2 regions of the Priestia sp. VA7 genome follow, and region 2 is predicted to be linked to the other one. Evidence: riboswitches for the same ligand, from Rfam matches in the RefSeq annotation. Region 2 holds a riboswitch; the other holds the start of a gene.
The links. Region 2 has a riboswitch for S-adenosylmethionine ahead of mtnK (S-methyl-5-thioribose kinase). Riboswitches for the same ligand answer to the same signal wherever they lie in the genome.

Region 1 (5,635 bases), on a different contig from region 2:
CACTCCTTTAACTAGTCCTCATATGAAAGTAATGGTTATCAGTGAGGCCCTTGCACGAGCGTATAGTTTAGAACAATTAGTGGACCAAACTCTTCGGGACAATGATTTTAGACCTAGTTGCCTTGTGTTTATTAGCAAAGGAAGAGCTAGCGACACGTTAGAATCTAAAACAGCGGGAGAGATCCCGGCTTTTCACCTGTATGGAATGATGGACAATACTTATCGAACAACGCGAATTTTACCGCCCATGCCGCTTATTAAATTAGCAAGCAAGATTCAAACTGGGTCTAGTTTTCTGATGCAAAATGTATTATCAGCAAATGGAGAAATCAAATTTGTGGGTGCTGGTATAATTAAAGGGGAAACAAGCAAAATGATTGGTTTTTTGAATGAAGAAGAACTAGATGGTTTAGCTTGGATCACAGGCAAAGGAAAAGGTGGCCTAGTGAAAAGCTTTGATAAAAAGACCGGTCAGCTGATTGTATATGAAATAGAGTCTATGAAAAGTCACATTCAACCCCATGTTAAAGGAGATAATATCTCTTTTGATGTACACATTGAATCAGTGGGAAGGCTATCTGAAAGTTGGATGACCTCAGGGAGCGCTTTTAATAATCAATTTTTACAGAATGCGCAAAAAACTTCAGAAAAAAAAGTAAAGTACCTGGTAACAAACGCACTAGAAAAAATGCAAACAAAATATAAAGTTGATGTTGCAGGTTTCGGAAATCAATTGAGAATTAAGCACCCTAGAACATGGATGAGGGTCAAAGAAAATTGGGATCAAACATTTAGTGAAGTGCCAATTAACTATGATGTGAAATTAACGATTAAAGATTATGGAGCATCCGGGTCAAAAAAGTAAGCACCCGACTGTAACTTTGCTTATCGTTATGTCAAAAATGAAAAAAACCCAAAAAAATAATAATCTCAGACTTCCCACGAAATACTCATCGCATGCTTCGTACGGAGCCTTCAATAAACAACAAATAAGAGCTGCCGATTTTCGACAGCTCTTATTCGTTGTTATTCAAAAATATAAGCTAGTGCTTGAAGAGCCTGTTCTGGCGTTTCCACTACAACTTGCGCTTTGTTTGCCAGTTCTTTAAGAGGGTGGTGCAGTTTTTCGGGGCGAACCAAAATTAGCGGTTTATCTAATGCGATGGCTGTCGCTGCATCCATTGAGCTGTTCCACTGCTTGTATTTTTCACCAAATAAAGCAATGACCACATCAGATTTTTTAAGGAGCACCTGCGTGCGTAAATTATTAATTTGAGAAGCAGCTTCATCTTTTAAGACAGCGTTAGGCTGTTTTCCTAAAATTTCTTCTCCAATGTTGTCGGAGCGGTCATGGTCTGTCATGGGACCGACAAAGGTAAGGGGAAGGTTTAATTGTTCCGCTTGGTTTTTAATTTCGTCTCGCCAGTTATCATGAATTTGCCCGGCAAGGTATACGGTTAAGTTCATTATGTAGAAGTCCTCCTCTAACTAAGATTTGTTTTATTTTATCAAATGTAAGCGGATAATACGAATGATTTGAATGGGCTACTTTTCCAAAAATAAGGTTATAGTAGACAAATAGTTAAAAAAGAGAAACAATAGAAAGCGTATTGCTAATTAAAGAAAGGATGTACCTGATGACAGAAACAGTGCTACAAGTAGATCATGTCAGTAAAGTAATTGGGAAGAAAACCATTTTGCATGATGTATCCTTATCGGTTGAGCGCGGTGAGATTTTCGGATTGCTTGGTCCGAACGGCTCTGGAAAAACAACGCTAATTCGTACCGTAGTAGGACTCATTAAAGAAACAAAGGGAACAATTACCGTCAATGGGTTTCCTTTAAAAGAACAGTTTACTTCAGCTATGAAATCAATTGGAGCGATTATTGAAAACCCTGAGTTTTATGATTATCTGACGGGCTATCAAAATTTAAAACACTTTGCGAATATGCATGAAGGGATCACATCAGAACGCTTGGATGAAGTGATTGCTTTAGTAAAGCTTGAAAACAGCATTCATGCAAAAGTGAAGACGTATTCTCTTGGGATGAGACAGCGTTTAGGAGTAGCTCAAGCCATTTTACATAAGCCTGCATTGCTTTTACTAGACGAACCAACAAATGGTCTAGACCCAGCGGGAATGAGAGAATTTCGTACATATTTACAAACGCTTTGCAGGGAAGAAGGAATTTCAATCTTAATCGCGAGCCACTTATTAAAAGAGGTAGAAGCATTATGTGACCGCGTTGGCATTATTCAAGACGGTGAGTTAAAAGCCATTCAAGATCTATCTCCAAATCGTCAAGACCAAGGAATGTACGTAGAATTTGAGGTGTCTGACGCGCAAAAAGCAGCGGCTCTTTTATCACAAGAATTTGAAGTAACGATGAGATCACATATTATCGACGTGGCGATTGTAAAAGAACAAATTCCAGCTGTAAATAGAAAATTAGTGGACAGCGATATTTTAGTCTACCGAATCACTCCTGTGTATGAGACGCTTGAAGATTCGTTTATGTCCGTTACGGAAGGAGAGCACCATGCTTAAGCTAATTCAAAATGAACATATGAAATGGTTTTACAAAAGAAGCACAAAAGTCACGTTTATTACCATCGGTATTTTAACTCTTTGTATGGCTCTATTAATGAAAAAAGTAGCAAACAGTGCAGGGACAGAAGACAACATTTTGAACTTCCTGTCATTTAGTTCAGGTATGCTGATTCTCGTTCAATTTTTCGCTCTTGCTGTTGGAGGGGCAATGGTTGCAAAAGAGTTTGAGGCAGGTACCATTAAGCTTCTTTTAATTCGCCCTGCTAGACGTTCAACGATTTTAGCATCCAAGTACCTAACCCTCATTTTAATTAGCTTGTATTATTTACTGAGCTATTTGCTTTTTTCGTTTGTATGGGGAGCCTTGTTCTTTGGATTTACCAGTCTAGAAGGAGATGCGCAGCTGCTTAAAAATATTACGCTTACGTATGACAGTGCGTATATGGAAACGTTTATGATGATGACGTTCGCATTCATGCTGTCGTCTTTATTTAGAAACAGCGCGCTTGCTTCCAGTCTGGCTATTGTCGTAAGTATCGGGGCGAAAGCTGTAACAGGACTAGTATCACAGTTTGGTTTATGGTGGGGGAAATTTTTACTGTTCGCCAACACGAACTTTGTGCAGTATATGGACGGAATGAAGACGATGTTTGACGGCATGACAATTCCATTTTCCATTTTCATCTTGGTGGCGCATTTTGTCTTCTTTATGGGCGTGGCATGGGCAGCGTTTTTGAAACGAGACGTAGCTAATTGATGTGAGAATTTTCGCACTATATATTTTTCTAAAATAGCATTTGACAATTAAATAAAAAGAGCTTACAGTAGTGAAAGACTATTTTTAAAACAACTATAAACTTCTTATCAAGAGAGACGGAGGGACTGGCCCTATGATGTCTCGGCAACTGGCTGTACGCAGTGCGGTGCCAAATCCAGCAGACGATGTTTCGTTTGGAAGATGAGAAGGGTAATCTTATGATACAAATAAGAGACCTCTTCTTATCAATAAGAAGAGGTCTTTTTTTATTACGTAAACAAGAGGTGTTAAGAATGGAACAACAAAAAGGAAACGGCTGGGCGCTGTTACCGCTGGGCGTCTTTTTAGTCCTGTTTGTCGGATCAGGAATTATAACGGGAGATTTTTATAAGCTGCCTGTATTAGTAGCCATTATCATTGCAGCCATTGTGGCGCTGGTTATGAACCGCAAAGATTCACTTAATGTAAAAGTGGAACGTTTTGCTAAAGGAGCAGGACATCCTGATATCATTATTATGGTGCTTATTTTTATTTTAGCAGGTGCTTTTTCTCAAGTGGCTAAAGGCATGGGAGCTGTTGATTCAACGGTAAACTTAGCTCTGTCTGTGCTTCCGCAAAGCTTAGTGGTAGTCGGAATCTTTGTTATTGGCGCATTCATTTCAATTTCGATGGGAACGTCAATGGGAACAATCGCAGCGCTAGGACCTATCGCTGTAGGGATCAGTGAGCAAGCGCATGTATCCATTACATTGGCAATTGCTGCCGTTGTTGGTGGTGCAATGTTTGGAGATAATTTATCCGTAATCTCTGATACGACTATTGCAGCAGTTCGTACGCAAAAAACAAATATGTCAGATAAATTAAAAGTGAACTTTTTTATTGTACTTCCTGCAGCGATTGTTACGGTAATTTTATTGCTTGTAATGACGCTAGGCAACACGTCATCAGTAGAAATTAAAGACTTCAGCTGGTTTAAAATCTTACCTTATGTGGGCGTCTTAGTCGCTGCAATATTTGGTGCAAACGTATTAAGTATTTTAACCGGAGGAATTGTATTGGCCGGCGTGATCGGATTAGCTGACGGAAGCTACACGCTTTCTTCTCTTGCTAAAACTGTGACAGAAGGTATTGGCGGAATGTCAGAGTTAATTATTTTATCTCTGCTAATCGGCGGAATGGTTGAGCTTATTCGCTATAATGGCGGTATTCAGTTCTTATTGAACTTATTAACACGACGTATCCAAACGAAAAAAGGCGGAGAATTCAGCATCGCTGGACTGGTAAGTTTAACAAATTTAGCAACGGCTAATAACACGATTTCAATTATTACGGCAGGTCCGCTAGCAAAAGAAATCTCTGATAAGTATTCAATTGATAACCGTAAATCAGCCAGTCTGCTTGACTTGTTTTCATGCAGTGTTCAAGGGCTTATCCCTTACGGCGCACAAATGCTTCTCGCAGCAGGATTTGCTAAAGTTTCACCGATTGAGATTATTCCATTTACATTCTACCCAATGTTAACAGCGGTTTGCGGGATCATTGCAATTGTAATTGGATTTCCTCGTTTAAATAAAAAGTCAAAGTCATCTAAAGAAGCTGCGTAATATCAAACCCTTAAAAAGAATGTTCTTTTTAAGGGTTTTTTACTGTTTGAAAAAATCAGTCGGCTTTTCATCATCTAACTCCTTCCAAAGCGTCTCGTTCTGCTTAAGTGCATAAGCCGCTCCTCCAATTTCAATTCCGCATAATAAAATGAATAATAAAATACCCATGAAATGACCTCCTTACGTAAATGAGTAAAAACACGATGGTAACGGGTTTAGCTTCTTGCTGTTTCACTTTATAATGAGAATAAAGTATGAAACGCGTTTCAGCGCAAGAGAAAAAGGTGAAAACATGACAAATATCCGAGATATCGCAAAAAAAGCTGGTGTATCTGTTTCGACTGTATCCCGGGTGCTAAATCATCATCCGTATGTAAAAGAAGAGAAACGCCGGCTGGTAGAGCAGGTTATTCACGAACTTAATTATGAACAAAACATTAATGCCGTTCACTTATCAAAAGGGAAAACAAATATGATTGCCGTCGTCTTGCCTTTTATTAATCATCCGTATTTTAGTCTGCTTTTAGAAGGAGTGGCATCTCAGGCGTTAGAAAAGCAGTATCAGCTTGTTATTTGTCAGACGAACTATGATGTAAAAAAAGAAGAAGAAGCGCTTCATATGCTAAAAACAAAGCAAGTTGATGGAGTGATTATTTGTTCTAGAGCAAGCAGCTGGAGCACGATTGAATATTATCAGCAGTACGGTCCGATAGCCGTGTGCG
Region 2 (5,635 bases):
AAAGAGACTGACATACATATGATCTTGAAGAAGATTAATAGCTTCTACTACACTTTCATTTCCTACAGCAAATCCAACTCGCCATCCCGCCATGTTATACGTTTTAGAAAGAGTATAAATTTCAATTCCCGTCTCTTTTGCACCAGGCGTCTGTAAAAAACTGATTGGCTTTTTACCATCAAACCCAATTGCTCCGTAAGCAAAGTCGTGTACCACACAAATATCGTGCTTGGCAGCAAACGCCACGGTGTCTTCAAAAAATTCTGCCGTTGCCACTGCACCAGTAGGATTATTCGGATAGTTTAAAAACATGAGCTTTGCCTGTTCTTTAGCACGTTCACTTATCTCTTCGTATACGGGTAGAAAATGATTTTCAGCCGTGAGAGGCATCACTTCCATCTTGGCTTTTGCAAGCTCTACTCCAGACCAGTAGTCAGGATATCCAGGATCTGGAACCAGCACCGTATCTCCAGGATTTAACAAGCACTGCGGGATTTCAACAAGTCCACCCTTTCCGCCAAATAAAATAGCTACTTCTTTTTCAGGATCCACATCAACGCCATATTCTCGTTTATAAAAAGTCGCCACGGCCTCTTTTAAAAACTGGTGCCCCCGAAATGGAGAATATTTATGATGCATAGGATTAGCACTTGCTTTTTGCAGTGTTTCTACAATATGTGAAGGAGTAGGCTGATCAGGATTTCCCTGCCCTAAGTTAATAACGTCGTGCCCTTGGGCCATTACTTTTCCTACCTTGCCCACAAGTGATGCAAAAAATTGTTTTGGTAAACTTTTTAATAGTTCCGATTGCTCAAATTGTTTCATCATCGCACACCTTCTCAAAAAATTCTTGAAATTCTAGTCACAAATAATATATTGTAATACTCAACTTGTAAAGTCATTTTTTTCAACTACTAAAAAAGGACGGATGATAAAGTGAGTGTAAAAATTACGTGTTTGCAGCTTGATATTGCGTTTGGAAACCCAACTAAAAACCGAAAATATATCGAACAAAAGATGACGGAAGCCCTGAAAGAAAACCCTGATATCCTTGTGCTTCCTGAGCTATGGGATACAGCCTATGATTTGACGCGGCTAGACGAAATTGCAGATGATGAAGGGCAGCAAGCCAAGCAATTAATCTCTCAGTTTGCTAAAACGAACGAAGTAAATATTGTGGGAGGTTCGATCGCGAAAAAAACAGAGCAAGGCGTCACGAATACGATGTATATTTTTGACCGAAAAGGTCGTGAAGTATCACAATACAGTAAACTGCACTTATTTAAATTAATGGATGAACACCTGTATTTAGAAGCAGGAACAGCAAAAAACCTTTTTACACTTGAACAGTCACTGTGCGCAGGAGTTATTTGTTACGATATTCGTTTCCCAGAATGGATACGGGTTCATACTAGCAGCGGAGCAGAAGTCTTGTTTGTTGTCGCTCAGTGGCCGGCTCCAAGACTTGCCCACTGGAAAGCCCTGCTCATTAGCCGTGCAATCGAAAATCAATGCTATGTAATCGCATGTAATCGTGTAGGCCAAGATCCTAATAACACATTTGCCGGACATTCCTTAGTCATCGATCCGTGGGGAGAAATAATCGCTGAAGCTGGCGATAGCGAAGAACTTTTAAGTGCTGACGTTAACCTGGAACTTGTAAAAGAAATTCGTAAACAAATTCCCGTCTTTACAGATCGCCGTACAGAATTTTATTAATTATGTATTGACAGCCGTTTTTTTGCATGATACGATTTTCACCAGATATCATAAAATATTCAAACAAATCAAAATTGAATAAGTAATCGTACTCTTATCAAGAGTTGGCTGAGGGATTTGGCCCTGTGAAGCCCAGCAACCGACCGTCATTCCATCCTAAGATGGATCACACCCGTAAAACATGTTTTACAAAGGCACGGTGCTAATTCCAACAGAAAGTAATTTTTTCTGGCAGATAAGAGGTTTGAACACTACAATCAAGCCTCTTTCCAACGAAAGAGGCTTTTATATTTTCTAAAATTATAAAAGCCTCCATATATTCTTAAACCTATTAACTTAGTAAACAAATCAGTTTAATAAACTATGGAGGGATTCCGATGTCAATAACAAAAACAGAGAAGTATCACCCTTTAACAGAAATTTCAGCAATCAAACTTGTGAAAAAGCTAGGTCTTTTTGATGCCACAGAAGCACTGACTGCCCGTGAAATTGGTGACGGCAACTTAAATCTTGTCTTTCACATCATAAATGATCAAACGAATAAATCCATTATCGTCAAACAAGCGCTTCCCTATGCAAAAGTTGTAGGCGAAAGCTGGCCTCTATCCTTGAACCGTGCCACAATTGAAAGCAATGCGCTCAAGCAATTCGGTGCATTTACGCCAGAACTTGTGCCCGCTGTTTATTACCACGATGAAACGCTTGCTGTTACGGTCATGGAAGACCTGTCTCACTTAACGATTTCTCGCGCCGGACTTATTCAAGGTGAAAGTTATCCTCTGCTCTCACAGCATATCGGTTCTTTTTTAGGACATATTGCGTTCAAAACGTCTGATTTCGCCTTAAAACCTCAGGATAAAAAAGAAGAAGTTGTTAAGTACAGCAACCCCGACTTATGCAATATTACGGAAGATTTAGTTTTTACAGATCCTTTTTTTGATATTGATACAAATGAATTTGAAAAAGCGCTGCGTCCTGATGTAGAAGAATTGTGGAATGATGGTGATGTAAAGCTACAAGCAGCAAAATTAAAATATAAATTTTTAACAAATGCGCAAACGCTAATCCACGGTGATTTACATACAGGCAGCATCTTTGCTAGCAGTCAAGAAACGAAAGTGATTGATCCAGAGTTTGCTTTTTACGGTCCGTTTGGATTCGATTTAGGGCAATTTGTTGCGAATTTATTTTTAAATGCTCTTTCTCGAGAAACAAATCGCGAACCGTTATTTGCACACATTACGAACACATGGAACGTATTCAAAGATACCTTTACTGCGCTTTGGCATTCTGAAAACACTGAACCTTTCGCTAAAGATGAGCGCTTATTACATGAAATTTTAACGCAAACGTGGCAAGATGCTGTTGGATATGCAGGATGTGAAATCATTCGACGTACGATTGGCTTAGCTCACGTGGCGGACTTAGACGAAATTTCTTCAGAGGAAAGAAAAATTAACGCTAAACGTACTGCGTTAAAAATTGGACGCTATTTGCTTCTGCACCAACAAGACGTTTCACCAAATGAATTTGAACATTTACTTCGATAACGAATAATGTACACAATGAAAGGATCGGTATCAGCATGACAAATACACTATCACTTCCGCGCTCAGTGGAATGGAATGAATCATATATTACTTTATTAGATCAGCAGCAGCTTCCTGGCAACGTTGAATATATTAAGCTGCAAACCATTAAAGACGTATGGGATGCTATCACTACCTTGAAAGTACGCGGAGCCCCTGCAATTGGCATTACGGCGGCTTTTGGTCTTGCTCTTTCTGCGCTTAGCTATGACACAGATTCAGTCAAGGAATTTAACAAAAAGCTAGCTCTTGATCAACAGTATTTAGCTAGCTCACGCCCTACTGCCGTCAATTTATTTTGGGCATTGGAGCGCGTAGCGAAAAGCGCTGAATCCGCTTCGTCCGTTAATGAAGCTAAAACAAAAGTTGTTCATGAAGCTATTCAAATTCAAGTAGAAGATGAAGAAACGTGCTACCGAATTGGGGATTATGCTCTTTCTTTATTTAAAAAGAAGGATAAAATCATGACAATATGTAATGCTGGTTCAATTGCTACAGCTTATTATGGAACAGCCTTAGCACCTTTTCACTTGTCTAAGCAGCGTGATATTCCGCTTGAAGTATTTGCCTGTGAAACAAGACCCGTTCTTCAAGGTTCTCGCTTAACAGCCTGGGAACTTCAGCAGTCGGAAGTGGACGTGACGCTGATTACGGATAATATGGCCGCTCATACCATTAAAACAAAAGGAATTAATGGGATTATTGTAGGTGCTGACCGCATTGCAGCAAATGGCGATACGGCTAACAAAATTGGAACATATGGACTTGCTCTTTTAGCGAAAGCATTCGGTATTCCATTTTACGTAGCAGCGCCGCAGTCCACATTTGATTTATCTATTCAAGACGGCAGCAGCATCCCTATTGAAGAACGTTCACCTAAAGAAGTAACGCACATTGGAGATACACAAATTGCTCCAGACGGAATCTCTGTGTACAATCCAGCTTTTGATGTGACGCCAAGCGAACTGATTACGGCCATTATTACAGAGCATGGAATTATCCATTCCCCGTCTTTGGAATCCATTCAAAAAGTTTTGCTGCAATCTGCTCAATAAAAAAAGCCGCTGCTATGCGGCTTTTTTTGTTGAGCACTGGTTTCCACCTGCATTTGTAACACAATTGTAACAGTACTCTCTTCTTTTTCTACATATATTATAGGGGATTCTTTTTGAATAAGGGGGAGTAAATATGAGTTCAGAGCAAAAAACAGATAAAAACAAAGCGCTGAATCGTAAGCAGCACTATCAGCTATTCGATTTATCCAAAGATGAAGAACTAAATTCCCTCCCTTCTCCTCAGCAAATTGACGGTGTTTTTGTGCAGGGAGAAGGCTGGAAATTGGACGGTGAATAGTTATTTTAACTCCAGAGCGCCTTTTGCTACATTTCTTTCAAGCATTAATAGTTTCTCTTTTATATGAGTTTGGGAGCCTGCATAACCTGTTAAAGCTCCATTTTTTCCAATCACACGGTGACAAGGTAAAATAATAGGCAGTGGATTTCGACGATTCGCTTGTCCCACAGCCCTTACGGCTTTAGAGCGATTAACAGACTCCGCTACATCACTATAAGACCACGTTTGTCCATAAGGTATACCTTTAAGCGTTAGCCACACTTCTTTTTGGAAGTCTGTTCCTTTTATATCCAAAGGCAAATCAAATGTTAGCGTGCGCCCTTCAGCATAATCCTCCAGCTGTCGCTTCGCTTCTTTCACATGGTGATAATTCTCGTCATGGACAAGTTCTTTAAGCTGCTCATTATGATCATCGCTATCAAACCAAATATGTTGAACCCCTGTTTCCGAGGCTACAATATAAATTTTCAAATCAGAAAATAAATTCATTTCTCCGTAGTACATATTTTTTATCCTTTCTAATTAAGCTGGAAGAATAACATGAAAAGCTGTGCCTTCTCCTATTTTGCTTTCCACTTCAATTCGCCCTTTATGTTCTTCGATAATTTTATATGAGACCATCAAACCGAGTCCCGTTCCTTTTTCTTTTGTCGTATAAAATGGTTCTCCTAAGCGCTTGATGCGCTCTTCGGGCATTCCATCCCCTTGATCTCGAATGGAGACCGTCACGTAGTGCGGCTCTGTAGAGTAGACTTCAACAATAATTCTTCCTCCGTTTGACGTGACTTCAATTGCATTTTTAATGACATTTATTAGTACTTGCTTAATCTGGTTCGGCTCGCAGTACACCATTGGCAGCTGAGGAGACACACTTAGTTCAAACTGAATATTTTCTAAAAGCGCTTGAGCATTTAATAAATCAATCGTTTCTTTAACAACCGCAGCTAGATTTTTCTTTTCAAACTTTACGGCCT

Region 1: another riboswitch for S-adenosylmethionine. It lies ahead of AC0C45_RS20505 (Na+/H+ antiporter NhaC family protein); the one in region 2 lies ahead of mtnK (S-methyl-5-thioribose kinase).

Annotation. Positions count from the first base shown of each region.
Region 1 covers NZ_JBVQPN010000004.1:520,721-526,355, forward strand. Annotated here, with positions in the region: gene AC0C45_RS20485 (Ger(x)C family spore germination protein) at 1-865, shown strand, start outside; gene AC0C45_RS20490 (YtoQ family protein) at 1,027-1,467, opposite strand; gene AC0C45_RS20495 (ABC transporter ATP-binding protein) at 1,638-2,549, shown strand; gene AC0C45_RS20500 (ABC transporter permease) at 2,542-3,309, shown strand; SAM riboswitch class I at 3,411-3,517, shown strand; gene AC0C45_RS20505 (Na+/H+ antiporter NhaC family protein) at 3,603-4,913, shown strand; gene AC0C45_RS20510 (hypothetical protein) at 4,953-5,081, opposite strand; gene AC0C45_RS20515 (LacI family DNA-binding transcriptional regulator) at 5,206-5,635, shown strand, end outside.
Region 2 covers NZ_JBVQPN010000002.1:634,759-640,393, reverse strand. Annotated here, with positions in the region: gene AC0C45_RS09750 (pyridoxal phosphate-dependent aminotransferase) at 1-825, opposite strand, end outside; gene AC0C45_RS09745 (carbon-nitrogen family hydrolase) at 937-1,719, shown strand; SAM riboswitch class I at 1,811-1,961, shown strand; gene mtnK (S-methyl-5-thioribose kinase) at 2,097-3,269, shown strand; gene mtnA (S-methyl-5-thioribose-1-phosphate isomerase) at 3,305-4,363, shown strand; gene AC0C45_RS09730 (hypothetical protein) at 4,497-4,661, shown strand; gene AC0C45_RS09725 (methylated-DNA--[protein]-cysteine S-methyltransferase) at 4,662-5,165, opposite strand; gene AC0C45_RS09720 (PAS domain S-box protein) at 5,184-5,635, opposite strand, start outside.